4 regions of the Pseudomonas sp. Stari2 genome follow, and region 1 is predicted to be linked to each of the others. Evidence: predicted binding sites of a transcription regulator. Region 1 holds the regulator's gene; each other region holds the start of a gene.
The links. The regulator FliA, encoded in region 1, starts transcription of late flagellar genes. The targets are predictions, from matches to a motif close to CTAAAGTTTNNNNNNNNNNNGCCGNTAA.
Positions count from the first base shown of each region.

Region 1 (4,398 bases):
CACCTGCGCCGGCTGCCGCTGGCGTCGATCCGCGTGCGCTGGATTCGATGCGTTTCGAACTCAACAGCCTGCGCGAACTGATGGAAGTGCAGCTCGGCACCCTGGCCTGGAATCAGCTGCAAGGCAGCCGTCCGGCCCAGGCCAATCTGTATCGTCGTCTGCAGCGCATCGGTCTGTCCGGTCCGTTGTCCCGCGACCTGCTGGCGCTGACCAGCGATATCGAAGAGCCTCGTCAGGCCTGGCGCATGTTGCTCGCGCACCTGGCGCGGATGATTGCCACGCCGGAAGTCGAGCCGCTGGAAGAGGGCGGAGTGATTGCCATGGTCGGCCCGGCCGGCATGGGCAAGACCACCACCCTGGCCAAGCTGGCTGCCCGTTATGTGCTCAAGTACGGCGCGCAGAACATTGCGCTGGTGAGCATGGACAGTTTCCGCATCGGCGCTCAGGAACAGCTGAAAACCCTGGGCCGGATCCTCAATGTGTCGGTGACCCACGTCGACCCGGGCCAGTCCCTGGTGCAGGCGCTGGATCCACTGCTGCGCAAACGCGTGGTGCTGATCGATACCGCCGGCCTGCAGGCCAGCGATCCGGCACTGCGCATGCAGCTGGAAAGTCTGGCCGGTCGTGGCATTCGGTCGAAAAATTATCTGGTGCTGGCAACCACCAGCCAGAAACAGGTTCTAACCGCCGCTTATCACAGTTACAAGCGTTGCGGGCTCGCCGGGTGCATCCTGACTAAACTGGATGAGACGGCCAGCCTTGGCGAAGTGCTGAGTCTGGCGATCAGTCATGAACTGCCGGTCGCCTACCTGACCGATGGCCCCCGGATTCCGGATGATCTGCATCTGCCGCGCCGTCATCAATTGGTCAGCCGCGCCGTCAGCGTGCAAATGCAGGAAGAACCCAGCGAAGAAGCCATGGCTGACATGTTCGCTGATATCTACCACAGCCCGACCAAGCAGGTTGGCTGAGGTAATGAACAGTTTTTGTACCTACATCGATGGTCTGCCACGCATTGTTCCGGTTGTGAACGCGCAGCCAGTAATGTGGCCTCCGTCTATGCAAGACAAGGTAAAGAAATAACATGGGCAGCATGCATCCCGTACAGGTGATCGCGGTGACCGGCGGCAAAGGTGGCGTCGGCAAGACTAACGTGTCAGTGAACTTGTCCCTGGCGCTGGCAGAGCTTGGCCGTCGGGTCATGCTGCTGGACGCCGACCTGGGTCTGGCGAACGTCGACGTTCTGCTGGGCCTCACGCCCAAACGTACCCTGGCCGATGTGATCGAGGGCCGCTGCGAGCTGCGCGACGTGCTGTTGCAAGGTCCCGGCGGGATCCGCATCGTGCCGGCCGCTTCTGGCACCCAGAGCATGGTTCATCTGAGTCCGGCCCAGCATGCCGGCCTGATCCAGGCGTTCAGCGATATCGGCGACAATCTCGATGTGTTGGTGATCGACACCGCTGCGGGTATCGGTGACTCGGTAGTCAGTTTTGTTCGCGCTGCGCAAGAAGTGTTGCTGGTGGTCTGCGACGAGCCGACCTCGATTACCGACGCCTACGCGCTGATCAAACTGCTGAACCGCGATTACGGCATGAACCGCTTCCGCGTCCTGGCCAACATGGCCCAGAGCCCGCAGGAAGGTCGCAATCTGTTCGCCAAGTTGACCAAGGTCACGGATCGCTTCCTTGACGTCGCCCTACAATACGTCGGCGCGGTGCCTTACGACGAAAGCGTGCGCAAGGCGGTGCAGAAGCAGCGTGCGGTCTATGAAGCTTTCCCGCGTTCCAAGTGCGCACTGGCGTTCAAGGCGATCGCACAGAAGGTCGACACCTGGCCGCTGCCCGCCAACCCGCGCGGCCACCTCGAATTTTTCGTCGAGCGCCTCGTGCAGCAAACGGCAGGACCTGTGCTATGACCGCCAGCGGTATGAATTTCTACAAGAAGTCGGCACGTGACGCGCAGTACGAACTGATCGAGCGTTACGCGCCACTGGTCAAACGCATTGCTTACCACTTGCTGGCGCGATTGCCTGCCAGTGTGCAGGTCGAAGACCTGATCCAGGCCGGGATGATCGGCCTGCTCGAAGTCTCGACCAAATACGACGCCAGCAAAGGCGCCAGTTTCGAAACGTACGCGGGCATCCGGATCCGCGGCGCCATGCTCGATGAAGTACGCAAGGGGGACTGGGCACCACGCTCGGTTCACCGTAACACCCGTATGGTCAGCGACGCGATTCGCTCGATTGAAGCTAAAACCGGCCGTGACGCTAAAGATCACGAGGTTGCGGCCGAACTCCAATTGAGTCTCGACGATTACTACGGGATTTTGAATGACACCCTGGGCAGCCGACTGTTCAGTTTCGACGACCTGTTGCAGGACGGCGAACACGAAGGGCTGCACGAGGATGGCGCCAGTGCTCATCTTGAGCCGTCGCGCGATCTGGAAGATGAGCGCTTCCAGGCTGCGTTGGCGGACGCGATTGCCAATTTGCCGGAGCGTGAGCGACTGGTGTTGGCGCTGTACTACGACGAAGAGCTGAACCTCAAGGAAATCGGTGAAGTCCTTGGCGTCAGTGAATCGCGGGTCAGCCAGTTACATAGCCAGTGCGCGGCCCGCTTGCGGGGGCGTTTGGGGGAGTGGCGAGCGCGCTGAAGGCAGTGTGGGGACGCTGCGAACGAGGCTGGTGCGGTGGTGAACGGCACCGGTCTTGCTCTGTTGTGCTCCAGACAGTCATCGAGTGTTTTGCCGGATTGATTGAAATGGCGCGTCCAGGTGCTGGGCGCGTTTAAGACTGCTTGGAGGTCGAATTGAACAAAGACATGAAAATCCTCATCGTTGATGACTTCTCAACGATGCGGCGGATCATCAAGAACCTGTTGCGTGACCTCGGGTTCACCAACACCGTTGAAGCCGACGATGGCACCACTGCCATTCCGGTACTCAACAGCGGCAGCATCGACTTTCTGGTGACCGACTGGAACATGCCTGGCATGACCGGTATCGACTTGCTGCGTCACGTGCGCGCCGATGAAAAACTCAAGCACCTGCCAGTGCTGATGGTGACTGCTGAAGCCAAGCGCGAGCAGATCATCGAAGCGGCCCAGGCCGGTGTTAACGGCTACGTGGTCAAACCTTTCACGGCTCAGGCGCTGAAAGAAAAAATCGAGAAGATTTTCGAACGCATCGGCTGATGACGCGCGGGGGAGCTATGGAGCATAAAGAATCTTCACAGGGCGACTTCGAGTCGACGCTGAAAAAACACGCGGTCGAACTGGTCGAAAGCCTTGAAAAAGGCAGGTTCGGCGACGCTGTGCAACTGATCCATGAGCTCAATCAGACCCGTGACCGTGGCCTGTACCAGGAAGTCGGCAAGCTCACGCGCGAACTGCACAGTGCAATCGTCAACTTCCAGATCGACCCGCACATGCCGCAGGCCGAGGAAGTGTCGCAGATCACTGATGCGACCGAGCGCCTGAGCTATGTGGTCAAGCTGACCGAAGCGGCGGCCAACCGCACCATGGACCTGGTGGAAAGCGCCACGCCGGTGGTCAATGGTCTGGCTGACGAAGCCCAGGCATTGAGTGCCGACTGGGGACGCTTCATGCGTCGTGAAGTCGGGGCTGAGGAGTTCCGCGAGCTGGCGCGTCGGGTCGACGGTTTTCTGACACGCAGCAGCACCGACAACCGCGCAGTGTCGAGCAACCTCAACGACATTCTGCTGGCCCAGGATTACCAGGACCTCACAGGTCAAGTGATCAAGCGCGTGACCCAGTTGGTCACCGAAGTCGAAAGCAATCTGCTCAAACTCGTGCTCATGGCCAGCCAGGTGGACCGCTTTGCGGGCATCGAACATGACCGTGCTGCAATGCTCGCTGAAAAAGATCCACAAAAACATCTCTCGCAGGGTGAAGGTCCGCAGATTCATGCCGATAAACGAGAAGACGTTGTGTCCGGTCAGGACGATGTGGACGATTTGTTATCCAGCCTTGGATTTTAGTTTTCTGGGTTTTTAGACCTGTAGGAGCACCCCATTAATGAGCTTCGGCGCCGATGAAGAGATCCTTCAGGATTTCCTGGTTGAGGCCGGCGAGATTCTTGAGCAACTGTCCGAACAACTGGTCGAGCTGGAAAGCCGCCCGGATGACGCAGATCTGCTCAACGCAATTTTTCGCGGTTTCCACACTGTAAAAGGGGGCGCCGGCTTCCTTCAGCTCAATGAGCTGGTGGAGTGCTGTCACATCGCCGAAAACGTGTTCGACATCCTGCGCAAGGGTGAGCGTCGTGTAGATGCAGAACTGATGGACGTGGTGCTCGAAGCGCTGGACGCGGTGAACAGCATGTTCAGCGAAGTCCGCGATCGCAGCCCGATCACCGCTGCAACCCCGGAACTGCTGGCCG
Region 1 covers NZ_CP099760.1:1,992,554-1,996,951, forward strand. The annotation lists gene flhF (flagellar biosynthesis protein FlhF) at 1-971, shown strand, start outside; gene fleN (flagellar synthesis regulator FleN) at 1,085-1,915, shown strand; gene fliA (RNA polymerase sigma factor FliA) at 1,912-2,652, shown strand; gene NH234_RS09165 (chemotaxis response regulator CheY) at 2,820-3,191, shown strand; gene NH234_RS09170 (protein phosphatase CheZ) at 3,209-3,997, shown strand; gene NH234_RS09175 (chemotaxis protein CheA) at 4,035-4,398, shown strand, end outside.

Region 2 (4,398 bases), 2.9 Mb from region 1:
CCTGGCCCGTGCCCGCTGGGGCCTGACGCCGCCGTGGCTGACCGATTTGTCGCGCACCCCGGCCCACGCCCGTGCCGAAACCGTGGCCGAACAGCCGATGTTCCGTGAGGCCCTGCGCCTGCGTCGTTGCCTGCTGCCGGCCAACGGTTTCTACGAATGGCGCGGCAATGTGCGCAAGCAGCCGTACTGGCTGACACCGGGAGAAGGTTCTTCGCTGTTTTTTGCAGCGATCTGGGAGGCGTATCCGGTGCAGGAGCAGGTGTGGCTGAGCGCCGCAGTGATCACTCAATCAGCGGCCAGTCAGCGCCGGCCGTTGATTCTTGATGAGGCGGGGCAGGCGGCGTGGCTCGACCCCGAGACGCCGCTGCACGTTCTTCAAGGCCTGCTCGCCAGCGAACCCGCCGCCTTGCGCGAGCGGGTGCTGGCGAACCTGGTCAATGATCCGAAACTCAACGGGCCGGAGTGCCTGACTCCGGCCTGATTGATCAGACCTTGAACTGATTGATCAACCGCCGCTGCTGCTCCGCCAGTTTGGTCAGATCCGCACTCGCCGAACTCGACTCATCCGCGCCACCCGCCACTTCATTCGCCACCTGACCAATATTGATCACGTTGCGGTTGATGTCGTCGGCCACCGCGCTCTGTTCCTCGGCGGCGCTGGCGATCTGGGTGTTCATGTCATTGATCACCGAGACCGCCTGGGTGATGGTCTCCAGCGCTTCGGCCGCCTTGGCCGCGTGCTGCACGCTTTCATCGGTGCGGTTCTGGCTGTCTTCCATGACCCGCACCACATCGCGGGTGCCCTGTTGCAGTTGCTGGATCATGCTCTGGATTTCTTCGGTGGCCTTCTGGGTCTTCTGCGCCAGGTTGCGCACCTCGTCGGCCACCACCGCGAAACCGCGACCCTGCTCACCGGCACGGGCGGCTTCGATGGCGGCGTTGAGGGCCAACAGGTTGGTCTGCTCGGCGATCCCGCGAATGGCGATGAGGATCGCGTTGATGTTTTCGCTGTCCTTGGCCAGCGTCTGCACCACGTCCACGGCCTTGCCGATTTCGACGGCCAGCACACCGATCGAATTCGACGTGTCGCGCACGATCTGCATGCCCTGGCTGGCGGCCTGATCGGCATGGCTGGCGGCTTGCGCGGCCTGGGTCGCGTTGCGCGCCACGTCCTGCGCCGTGGCGGTCATTTCCTGCACCGCGGTGGCGACCTGATCAATCTCGGCCATCTGCTTCTGTATGCCGATATTGGTACGGATCGCGATGTCCGCCGTGTGCTCCGAGGAGTCGCTGACACTCTGCACCGACGACACCACCTGCGTGATCATCGCCTGCAGCTTGGCGAGGAAGGTATTGAAGCCTTTGGCGATTGAACCGAGTTCGTCTTTGCGATCACTGCTCAAGCGACGGGTCAGGTCACCTTCACCCTGGGCAATGTCATCGAGCATGGTGACCATTTGCTTCAGCGGTCGGGCGATGCCGTGGCCCACCAGCCAGATCACCAGCAGGCCAAGGCCGGCAATGAGCAGGCCGACCATGGCCATGCCGAACGTGTCGGATTTGCGCTGGGCGTCGAGGTCGCCTTGCAGCTTTTGCAGATCGGCCATCACCGCATTCAGTGGCAGTTGCAGCATCAGGGTCCAGCGCGCATCGGTCTGGCCGATGCCGAACGGCAGATACAACTCGATCCGCCCGGCCTCTTTATTGACGGAATAGGTCACTTCGTCGCGCTTGAGATTGGCCATGTTGGCAATTTGCTGGGCGTCGAGAATGTCGCTGACCTTCTCGCCGAATTTGCTCGGGTCCTTGGTGTAGGCGACGATCCGGCCGTTGCCGCCGATCAGGGCCATTTGCCCGGCACCGCCGTACAGTTTCTGGTTCGCGCCCAGGAGCATTTCCTGGATGAAGTTCACCGACAGGTCGGCACCGACGATGCCCTGGAAGGCGCCGTTGAGCATGATCGGTTCAATGAAGGAGGCGAGCATGACGATCTTGTCGCCGACCTTGTACGGCGCCGGATCGATCACGCAGGATTTTTTGGTTTCCTTCGAGCACAGGTAGTACTCGCTGGCGCGCACGCCGGTGGACAGGACTTTCTGGTCGTCGACGTCCACCAGTTTGTCCAGGCCCAGAGTGCCGTCGTCGTTGCGGAACCACCACGGCAGGAAGCGCCCGTTGGCGGTGTCGATGCCGACCACGCTGGTGCCGACGTAGGCCGCGTCGTTGTGGTCCAGTGCGTTTTTTTCCCAGCCGATGTAGGTGCCGAGAATCTTCGGGTTCTTCTCGACGTTTTCCTTGATCAGGCTGATCAGTTGCTCGCGGCTGACGGTCAGTCGCGGCTGGCCATCGGCACCCGGCGTGCCGAGCAGGGCGTTGACCCGCACCAGTCCGCCGGCAATCAGCAGCGGCGCTTCGAGCTCGCGCTGGATCTGGCTGACCTGGGTCTGCGCCAGCGAGGTCAGGCGCTGTTCGATGACTTGTTCGAACTGGGCCTGGGTCCGTTGTTGGACCATCTCTTGAGTGCGGGCGCCGGAGAACAGCGCATAGAGCACGAGCGCAGCCACCACGCTGAGAACGATGGCGCCGGCCAGGGCGGCCACGGAAAACTGGATCGACTTGAATTTCATGGAAGCTCCGCACGCAAGAGGACGTCTGCGTTGCTGTATCGGCAGCCACTATTGCGCCATGAGGTGAAGTACGCGCAATTGAAGGCGGATGTCGCAAATGGAGCAGTGCGCGACGCAGATGCGCAGGGCATGTCGGCGGATATGAATTTTTTCCTACATGGCCGGCGGGCGCCTTCTGAAAGTGGGTGCAACACGTCCGTTGTATCTGGCGTCGATACAATTACCCGCCTAGGATACGCGGCATGTTTTCAGGGAGCTTTTGAATGAACAAGACATTGGTTGTAAGTGCACTGAGCGCAGCGCTGTTGCTGTCCGGTTGTCAGTCGGTCAACACCACCAGCGGCGGTGCCGTGGGCGTGGAACGCAAGCAATACATGTTCAGCATGCTGTCCTCGCAAGAGGTCGACCAGATGTATGCCCAGTCCTATCAGAAGACCGTTGGCGAGGCGTCCAGCAAAGGCGTGCTGGACAAGACCAGCAACGAAGCCAAGCGGGTTCAGGCGATTGCCAACCGCTTGATCGCCCAGGCGCCGAACTTCCGTCCGGACGCCGCGCAATGGCAGTGGGAAGTGAACCTGATCAAGAGTGACGAGCTCAACGCCAACTGCGGTCCTGGCGGCAAGATCATTTTCTACACCGGGCTGATCGACAGCCTGAAACTGACCGACGATGAAATCGCCGCCGTCATGGGTCATGAAATCGCCCACGCCCTGCGCGAGCACGGTCGTGAAGCAATGTCCAAGGCCTATGGCATCGAGATGGCCAAGCAGGGTGCCGGCGCGTTGCTCGGTCTGGGTCAGGACAGTCTGGCGCTGGCCGATACCGTGGCCAACTATGGCATGACGCTGCCCAACAGCCGCGCCAACGAGAACGAGGCCGACCTGATCGGTCTGGAACTGGCTGCTCGCGCCGGCTACAACCCGAACGCCGCGATCACCCTGTGGAACAAGATGAGCAAAGCGTCCGAAGGTGCACCTCCGGAGTTCATGAGCACTCACCCGGCATCCTCCAGCCGGATCGCCTCGTTGCAGGCGGCGATTCCGAAGGTCATGCCGCTGTACGAGAAAGCGCCCAAGTCCTGAAGCAATGATCGCTCCCGCACTGAGTGTGGGAGCGATCTGCCGGATCAGACCCAGCCGCTGCTCTGCATCGCCTTGTACACCGCGACGATCGCCAGAATCATGAACGCCGAGGCGGCCAGTCGACGGATCAGGGTCAGCGGCAGTTTCTCCGCCGCAAAGTTACCCGCCAGAACCACCGGCACGTTGGCAATCAGCATGCCCGCCGTGGTGCCGATGATCACCAGCCACAGTTCCGGGTATTGCGCAGCCAGCATCACGGTGGCGATCTGGGTCTTGTCGCCGATTTCCGCGAGGAAGAAGGCTATCAGGGTAGTCAGGAACGGACCGAACTTGCGGGCGGTGCTGGCTTCATCGTCGTCCATCTTGTCCGGCACCAGCGTCCACAGGGCGGTGGCGGTGAAGCTCGCAGCGAGAATCCAGTGCAGGACCGAATCGGAGAAGAAGCTACCGAACCAGGCGCCGACCGCACCGGCTGCCGCGTGGTTGGCCAGGGTCGCAGCGACGATACCGGCAATGATCGGCCAGGGTTTGCGAAAGCGAGCGGCGAGAATCAGCGCGAGCAGTTGCGTCTTGTCGCCGATTTCGGCCAAGGCAACGATTGCGGTGGGAACGAGTAACGAGTCCAGCATCAGGATTTCCTAAGGGGCGGGTCGACACGGCTATGACACGTACAGCCTTCCCGCCCCGGG
Region 2 covers NZ_CP099760.1:5,439,723-5,444,120, reverse strand. The annotation lists gene NH234_RS24880 (SOS response-associated peptidase) at 1-481, shown strand, start outside; gene NH234_RS24875 (methyl-accepting chemotaxis protein) at 486-2,627, opposite strand; gene NH234_RS24870 (M48 family metallopeptidase) at 2,891-3,709, shown strand; gene NH234_RS24865 (TMEM165/GDT1 family protein) at 3,754-4,338, opposite strand.
Region 2: the regulator FliA is predicted to act here: its motif matches at 2,663-2,690, upstream of NH234_RS24875 (methyl-accepting chemotaxis protein).

Region 3 (4,398 bases), 3.0 Mb from region 1:
ACCGCGGGCCTGGCCCAGGCTGACGTTCGTGTCGATCAGATCCCTGAGCTGGTCAAGTCCGGCAAGATCAAGCCACTGGAAGAGCTGAACAAGATTGCCCTGGCCCTGCACCCGGGCGCGACCATCGTCGACACCGACCTGGACAACCATTTCAACGGCTATGAGTACGAAGTCGAACTGCGTACTGCCGATGGCAAGGAATGGGATGTTGACCTGGATGCGGCCACCGGCAAGGTTCTGAGCAACAAGCAAGATCACTGATTACCTCGCAAGACAAAGCCGCACGATTTTCGGATCGTGCGGCTTTTTTGTGTCTGCGACTTATGCAGAAGTACTGACCAACGCCCCCGACGTACTCGAATCAGACTCCTGCAACGCCGCCAGCAACGCCGCCGTCGCCGTCTGCAACGAAGCCGACGTCGTCGCGATCTGCGACTGCGCAGCGGCAACATCCGCCGCCTTGGCATCCTGACTTTCCTGATTCGCCTGAGCCGCTTGCAGCGCCTGTTGCTGTTCCTGCAATTGCTTTTGCAGCTCGGCGATCTGCTTGCGCAGTTCTTTCACGGTATCCGATTCATCATTGCCGGAGCTGCTGTCACCGGTCGGTGCTGCACCACCGCCCGCCGCAACTTTGCTGGTGTCAGCCTTCACACCGGTGCCGGCCGCCGCTGTGGTCGAGGTGTCGTCGACCGGGTCGGCAATCGATGTTTTGCTGGTAGGTGTGGTGACGGTCTGATTGATCGAAACAGACGTGATGCTGACCATGGGAAATCTCCAATGACGGTTATGAATAACCGGCCATCGGCGATGCGCACGTGAAATTGAGATCGACTGTGTACCGACTCGGTAACCGGGCCGGTACACAATCAGTGGCGGGTCAGACGCTCAGGCGAGCAGTGACGTCGTTGAGTTGGCCGGACAGGCCATGCAGGTTCTGGCTGGCGCTTTCAGTGCGCTGCACGTTGTCGAGGTTGGTGCTGGCGATCGAGGTGATCTCGGTCAGGTTGCGCGAGATGTCTTCGGCCACTGAAGTCTGTTCTTCAGCCGCCGTGGCGATCTGGCGGTTCATGTCGCGGATCGCTTCGACCGCGTGGGTGATGCGCTCGAGCATGGCGCCGGCCTGGGTCACTTGCTCGACGCTTTCATCGCTGCGGGTCTGGCCGCTGTCGATGGCGTGGGCCGCATCCACCGCGCCGGTCTGCACGCTGTGGATGATCTGATTAATCTCGATGATCGACTCCGCCGTGCGCTGCGCGAGGTTGCGCACTTCGTCGGCGACCACCGCAAAACCACGCCCGGCTTCCCCTGCTCGGGCCGCTTCGATGGCGGCGTTGAGCGCCAGCAGGTTGGTCTGCTCGGCGATGCCGCGAATCACTTCCAGCACCTTGCCGATGCGGCCGCTGTCGGCTTCCAGACGACGGATCACCGTGGCGGTGTTGGCGATTTCGCCGCGCATCTGGGTGATGCTGTGGATGGTGCTCTGCATGACCTTCTCGCCCTGCTGGGCGGACTGGTCGGCATCGTCGGCAGCGCGCGCTGCATCAGCCGCATGGCGGGCGACTTCCTGGGCAGTGGCAGACATTTCGTTCATCGCCGTGGCCACCTGATCGGTGCGGTTGAACTGCTCGTTGGTGCCGCCGGCCATGACGGTGGCGATGGCGTTCAATTCGCCGCTGGCGCTGTCCAGATCCTTGGCGCTGCGCTGCAGATGGTTGAAAGTTTCGGCGAGGAAATCGCGCAGAGTGTTGGCCGCAGCAGCCAGGTTGCCCAGTTCGTCCTGACGGTCGCTGGCCACACGCTCGACCAGACGCCCCTTGCTCAACTGGGTGACGTAGTCGATGAGCTTGCGGATCGGCTCGACCAGATTGCGGTTGACCAGCCACAGGCTCAGTAAACCGATCAGCAGGCCCGACGCGAGCATCACCAGTAGCCCCAGCCAAACGGTGCGATCGGCACTGGCGCTGATCTGCGCCGATTGCTCGGTGCCCTGCTTGCGCAGCTCGGCCACCAGCTCGCTCATCTGGTCGCTGGCGGCACGGTCAACACCTTTGACCGCCACGTCGCCAGCGGTCGGATCGGCACCGGCGGCGACGTAGGCATCGCGGCCCTTCTGATACGCAGCACCCAGCAGTCGATGTTCTTCGCGCAGGCGTTCGATGCGGGTTTTCAGCGCAGGCTCGAGGCCTTTCTGGTTGGCCAGCTCACCGAGGATGTCCTGCACATCGCGCTGACGGTCTTCGAACTGGCCCCAGTACTTGGCCAGGTCCGCTGGCTGCTTGCCGCGCAGCAGGACGTTTTTCCACTCCTGCACTTGCACCTTGAATTGCAGGTTGGCTTCGTCGATCAGTTGCGAGGCGTGCAAGGGGCCGGCGATCAACTGGCTGTAACTCTGCACGCCGTTGGACAGGAAGTGAAAGCAGGCCAGCGCGATCAACAGCATCGCCAGCAGGCTGCCGCTCAGCAGGGCAAGAATTTGCGCTCTCAGGGATTTTTGCAACATTGCAGGTACTCGGGACAGGGATGAGGCACGTCCGGTAAGACGTGAATTGTGGCCGGACATCCGTGTCGGCGGACCTTGGCTCATGGCCGAAGGCGCGCAACCTAACTCATGCGTGATCGGCGTGCCAGAGAGCTTCTTGAGAAATATCCGACCGCCGGTAACACGTTGATTTGACATCATTTTGCTGTCACAAAAGCGTCATGTGACATTGCGATGATGCGGCTCAGCTGAATCTGCAAATCCCGCGACAGACGCCCTCTTCCCAGCGAGACTTCATGAACCACAGCCTCGATATCAGCCATCGCGATCCAGACCTGTTCGGCTTGCTCTACGGTTTTCGTTTTCGCCCCGGTGAGCGTGGTCGCGAGGTCGACTCGGCGACTGCATTGCGCTGCCTGCAAGACGACGGCGATGAGTTTCTCTGGCTGCATCTGAACCTGGCCCACGCCGCGTGCGAGCGCTGGATGAAAAGCCACCTGCAATTGCCCGAAGAGTTTTTTGAAGCGTTGCACGAAGGTTCGCGCTCGACGCGCATCGAGCATGTCGATTCGGCATTGCTGGCGGTGGTCAACGACGTGGTGTTCAACCTCAGCAGCATGGTTTCTTCAGACGTATCGACGCTGTGGGTCTGCGTACGCAGCAAACTGATTGTCAGTGCGCGCCTGCAACCGTTGCACTCGGTGGACAAACTGCGTTCGTCGGTGAAGGCCGGCGAGTGCTTTCGCTCGCCGTCGGAATTGCTCGTGCACTTGCTGCGCGACCAGGGCGAAGTGCTGACCCAGATCGTGCGCAAGACCAGCATGAGCGTCGATCAGGTCGAGGACGAATTGCTGTCCTCGCGACTGTCGACCAACCGCGCCGAACTCGGCGCCAACCGTCGGGTGCTGGTGCGCCTGCAACGACTGCTGGCGCTGGAGCCAGGTTCGCTGCTGCGCCTGCTCAACCGGCCGCCGTCCTGGTTGCAGAAGGAAGACGTGAAGGAGCTGCGCAAGTCCACCGAGGAGTTCGCGCTGATCATCAACGACCTCACCGCCCTCGGCGAGCGGATCAAGCTGTTGCAGGAAGAGATCGCTGCCAACCTCAACGAACAGAGCAACCGCACGCTGTTCACCCTGACCGTGGTGACGGTGCTGGCGCTGCCGATCAACATCATTGCCGGTTTCTTCGGCATGAACGTCGGCGGCGTGCCGCTGGCCACTGATCCGGAAGGGTTCTGGATTCTGGTGGCGCTGGTGGTGACGTTTACCGTGATCGCCGGGCGCTGGGCGTTTCGCAAGCGGCGGGATTACTGACTTCCGACAGAGCGTGGAAATGATCACCAGTCAGAAGACCAACGGTGCGATTAATCCGCCAAACACTGATCTATCGCAGACTCTCTGTAATATTTAGCAACGATCATGGGCAACACTCCTTCCCCCGCTCAGGATTGTCCGCCCATGGCTACTCCCTCCCTGACCGCCAGCCCGGCCTCCGCTGCCAGTGGCAGGCCGGCCCTCGACAAGAAAACCGGCCCGTTCACCTACGTGGTGTTTTTTGCGGTGCTGGCGATGGGGCTGCTGTTCACCGCCTACAGCCTGATGCACGACATGCACCAACTGGGCACGGTGGTCACCACGTGGACCCCGTTCCTGCTGCTCGGCGTGGCGCTGTTGATTGCGCTGGGCTTCGAGTTCGTCAACGGTTTCCACGACACCGCCAACGCCGTGGCCACGGTGATTTACACCCATTCGATGCCGCCGTATTTCGCGGTGGTCTGGTCGGGGTTCTTCAACTTCCTCGGCGTGTTGCTGTCGAGCGGCGCGGTGGCGTTCGGCATCATCGCGCTGCTGCCGGTGGAGCTGATTCTGCAAGTCGGCTCGTCCGCCGGTTTCGCGATGATCTTCGCCCTGCTGATCGCG
Region 3 covers NZ_CP099760.1:4,993,467-4,997,864, forward strand. The annotation lists gene NH234_RS22835 (PepSY domain-containing protein) at 1-261, shown strand, start outside; gene NH234_RS22840 (hypothetical protein) at 322-765, opposite strand; gene NH234_RS22845 (methyl-accepting chemotaxis protein) at 878-2,500, opposite strand; gene NH234_RS22850 (transporter) at 2,776-3,792, shown strand; gene NH234_RS22855 (inorganic phosphate transporter) at 3,937-4,398, shown strand, end outside.
Region 3: the regulator FliA is predicted to act here: its motif matches at 2,614-2,641, upstream of NH234_RS22845 (methyl-accepting chemotaxis protein).

Region 4 (4,398 bases), 1.2 Mb from region 1:
CGTCTTCGCCCCGCTGCCCGAGCCCCATGCGAACCTGATCGACCGCTATCTGGTCGCGGCCGAGCACGCCGGCATCCGCCCTTTGCTGCTGCTGAACAAATTCGACCTGATCGACGAACAGAACGCCCCGGCGCTGAACGCACTTCTGGCGGTGTATCGCACCCTGGGTTATCCGGTACTGGAAGTGTCGGCGCACCACGGCAACGGCATGGAGCAATTGCAGAAACAGCTCGACGGACGCATCAGCGTATTCGTCGGTCAGTCCGGTGTCGGCAAGTCCTCGCTGGTCAATAGCCTGCTGCCGGACGTCGAAACCCGAGTCGGCCCGCTGTCCGAATGGTCCGGCCAGGGTACTCACACCACGACCACTGCACGGCTGTTCCACTTCCCCGGTGGCGGTGAACTGATCGACTCCCCGGGCATCCGCGAATTCGGCCTGGGCCACGTCAGCCGTGCCGATGTCGAGGCGGGGTTCATCGAATTCGACGACCTGCTCGGCACCTGCCGCTTTCGCGACTGCAAGCATGATCGCGAACCAGGCTGCGCCCTGCTCAAGGCCCTTGAAGACGGACGCATCCAGCAGCAGCGGATGAACAGCTACCGCTCGATCATCGCCAGCCTGCCGGAAAACGGTTACTAAGTAGCCAGACACAAAAAAGCCGCGATCATCTCGCGGCTTTTTTGTGGGTCACTGCTTCGGCGCGGGCGCCGGTGCAGTGGCCGGTGCAGCAGGCGCCGGGGCTGGCGCCGCGCTGCCCGGCTCGGCCGGTTTCGGCAGCGGATCGTCGAACAGGTTCAGTCGTTCGCGCAACTCATGGGCCGGTACCGGCTGCTGATCCGCCGGCAAGGCGTTCGGGTCGACCGGGGCGGCCGGCGCCGCGCCGTTCTGACCTTGATCTGCCGGTTTCGACGGGTCGGCGCCTTGCGCACCTTCGATGGCGGCCTGGGCCTTCTTGGTCAGCACCACGATGTCGATACGGCGGTTGACCGGGTTGAACGGGTTCTCCTTGTCGAACAGCGCCGACGAGGCGTAACCCACCACACGTGCCACTTGCGAGTCCGGGTAACTGCCCGCCACCAGCGCACGCCGGGCGGCGTTGGCGCGGTTGGCCGAAAGCTCCCAGTTACCGAAATCACCAGTGCCGGTGTACGGCTTGGCATCGGTATGACCGCTGATGCTGATCTTGTTCGGCACCGCTTTGATGGTGTCGGCCATGGCCAGCAGGATGTCTTCGAAGTACGGTTTCAGGCGTGCAGAACCAGAGTCGAACATCGGCCGGTTCTCGGCATCCATGATCTGGATGCGCAAGCCGTTCGGCGTGATCTCGAACAGAATCTGATCCTTGAACTTCTGCAGTTGCGGGTTCTCGTCGACCTTGTTCTGCAGTTCCTGCAGCAACAGTTCCAGACGTTCCTTCTCGACCTGCTCGGCCATGCCTTCAACCTGATCGGTGTCGACCGTGACCTTGTCCGGTTGCGGCTGAGACTTCACTTCAGGGTTGAGGGTGTTTTCCGGCGCCAGGGTCGGCGTGCCGCCCAGGTCGATGATGTACGGCGTACCGCTCTCGGAGAAGCCGACCGGATCCTTGAAGTAGCCGGCGATGGCGATCTTCTGTTCCGGCGTTGCGGTGGACAGCAGCCACAACACCAGGAAGAACGCCATCATCGCCGTCGCGAAGTCGGCAAAGGCGATCTTCCACGCCCCGCCGTGATGCCCGCCACCGTAGCGCTTGACGCGCTTGATGATTATCGGCTGGTTATTTTCCATGACTTAGCGACCGCGAACCGCTTGTTCCAGCTCGGCGAAGCTAGGACGGTGAGCCGGGTACAGAACCTTGCGCCCGAATTCCACGGCCAGCGACGGCGGCATCCCGGAAGCCGAAGCCACCAGCGAAGCCTTGATGGCTTCATAGACGTTGAGCTCTTCCTTGGCATCGTGGGCCAGGGAATGCGCCAGCGGGCCGAAGAAGCCGTAGGCCGCCAAGATACCGAAGAAGGTACCGACCAGTGCTGCACCCACGTGCAGACCGATGGATTTCTGATCGCCCTCGCCCAGGGACGCCATCGTCACCACGATACCCAGTACCGCCGCGACGATACCGAAACCTGGCATGCCGTCGGCAATGCCGTTGACCGCGTGGGAAGGATGCTCCAGTTCTTCCTTGAGGCTGTACAACTCCATGTCGAACAGGCCTTCGAGTTCGTGCGGCGCCATGTTGCCGGACGACATGATGCGCAGGTAATCGCAGATGAACGCGGTCATGCGTTCGTCTTTCAGCACCGCCGGGTACTTGGCGAAGATCGGACTCGCAGCGGCATCTTCGATGTCGCCTTCGATGGCCATCATGCCTTCACGGCGGCTCTTGTTGAGGATCTCGTAGATCAGGCCCAGCACTTCCAGATAGAACGTGTGGCTGAAACGCGAGCTGAACATGCTCAGGGATTTCTTGAGCACATGCATCGTCATGTAACCGGGGTTGGCCTGGAGGAATGCTCCGAGTGCCGCACCACCGATGATCATCACCTCGAAAGGCTGGATCAGGGCGGCAATCTTGCCGTGGGAAAGCACGTATCCGCCGAGCACGCTCGCGAATACGACGATGATGCCGATAATTTTAGCCATAGGTAGAAAGTACTTACTTAAGTCGGGTTCAAGGTCATATTCGGAAGTTAAAAAATCTCTTCTTCTACTTATCGGCAAAACTGCGCCAGACTATAGCCAGTTCAGGCGAAAAGCCAATTTAGCCCATGCCGGGCGCGTCTACAGTCAGTGAAGATCTCGTCCAGACATGGCTAATGAAACGAACGTCCCACACGCAAGACCGACCACACTCGATGGCTGGGTGAAGCTGCTCGACGGCGTGCGCCTGCCGGTGCCGCAAGAGGCCCATGACAAGGTCTGCCGGGCGATCCGCGACAATCGCAGCTCGTTGCGCGACATTGCCGACCTGATGCAGGACAGCCCGGCGCTGGCCCTGAGCATCATCCGCGAAGCCAACCGCCATACCCTAGGCAGCCTGACCGCACCGGTAGAAAACCTTGAGGTGGCGATCAATCGCCTGGGCCTGGCCCGCACCGAAGAACTGCTGGCACGCCTGCCCGCCGAACCGCAGGCGCAAATTCCCCAGTCCCTGCGCCAGATACAGATGATCAGCCAGCACGCCACGCAGCAGGCCAACGGTTTTTTTGCCAGCCGCCTGGCGCGGCTGTGGCAGGACATTCACTGGGGCAGCCTGTTGTTTCTTTCGCCGCTGTGGCCGTTGGCGATGAGCTTTCCCAAACTGCTCGAAGAGTGGGAAGTTCGGGTCATTCACAAGGGCGAATCGGCCCGCGACGTGGAAAAACAATTGTTCGGCGTGCGCCTGCTGAAGATCGGTGCGGCACTGGTGGAAGCCTGGCACCTGCCGATCTGGGTGCAGCAGGGTTACCGCCTGCTGCTTACTGAACAGCGTGAACTGGTCAAGGTCCTGCGCATCGCTCGCGATGTCGATCATCCGCTGCGTCAGCAGAATCGTCTGGATGACGACCCGACCCTGCGCAACTGGCTCAATCAGCCGGCCAACACCGTGCTGCTGGCCAACGGCCTGGCGCTGTCGGCGCAACAGGCCTGGGACAGTCCGCACAGCAAGCGCTGGCAGTACCTGACCAGCCTCTATCTGCAAATCCCGATGGACGAAGTGCAGCAGCAGTTGCACCAGCAGGCCGCCAACAGTGCGCGTCGGCATTCGATGCCGGATCTGTGGCACCCGGCGGTTTCCCTGCTGTGGCCGTGGGGCACCCATCGCCTGCCGGCCGGCCTGTTGCCTGCCGCTGCACCCAATGCCGAAGACCTGGCCAAGTGGCGCCGGCAATGCACCGAACTGCTGGCCGAGCCAAGCCGTTTCACCAACGCCATGCACTTGACCATTGCCGCCCGCGACGCGCTGGTGGCCAGCGGCATGCGCCGGGTGATGATCCTGATGGCCGACCGCACCCAGTCCAATCTGCGGGTGCATCAGATTTCCGGTTTGCCGAAGGAAGCCGCTGCGCTCAATTTCGTCGTCAGCCAAAGCACCGTGCTGCAACGCCTGCTCGCGCAGCAGGCACAGGTGCGGATCACTCCGGAGAACAACGCCCAGTTTTCCGCCCTGCTGCCGCCGTCCCTGCGTACGCTGTTCCGTGGCGAAAACCTGCTTCTGCGCTCGCTGGTCCATAACGGCCGGGTGATCATGATCGTGGTCACCGACCAAGGTGGCGGACCGTTCGCCGACATCACCGTGCAAGCCTTTGGCAAAACCGCGCAGTGCATCGAGAAAGCCCTGCACAGCTTTAGCCAGCGCGGCCAATGACAGCTACAATCCTTCCCCTTTGTGCTCTGGAGACCTCACATGTCTGACTTCTCTGGCCTGGCGCTGGTGA
Region 4 covers NZ_CP099760.1:785,459-789,856, reverse strand. The annotation lists gene rsgA (small ribosomal subunit biogenesis GTPase RsgA) at 1-640, shown strand, start outside; gene motB (flagellar motor protein MotB) at 689-1,768, opposite strand; gene motA (flagellar motor stator protein MotA) at 1,772-2,623, opposite strand; gene NH234_RS03470 (HDOD domain-containing protein) at 2,790-4,328, shown strand; gene rhdA (thiosulfate sulfurtransferase) at 4,368-4,398, shown strand, end outside.
Region 4: the regulator FliA is predicted to act here: its motif matches at 2,692-2,719, upstream of motA (flagellar motor stator protein MotA).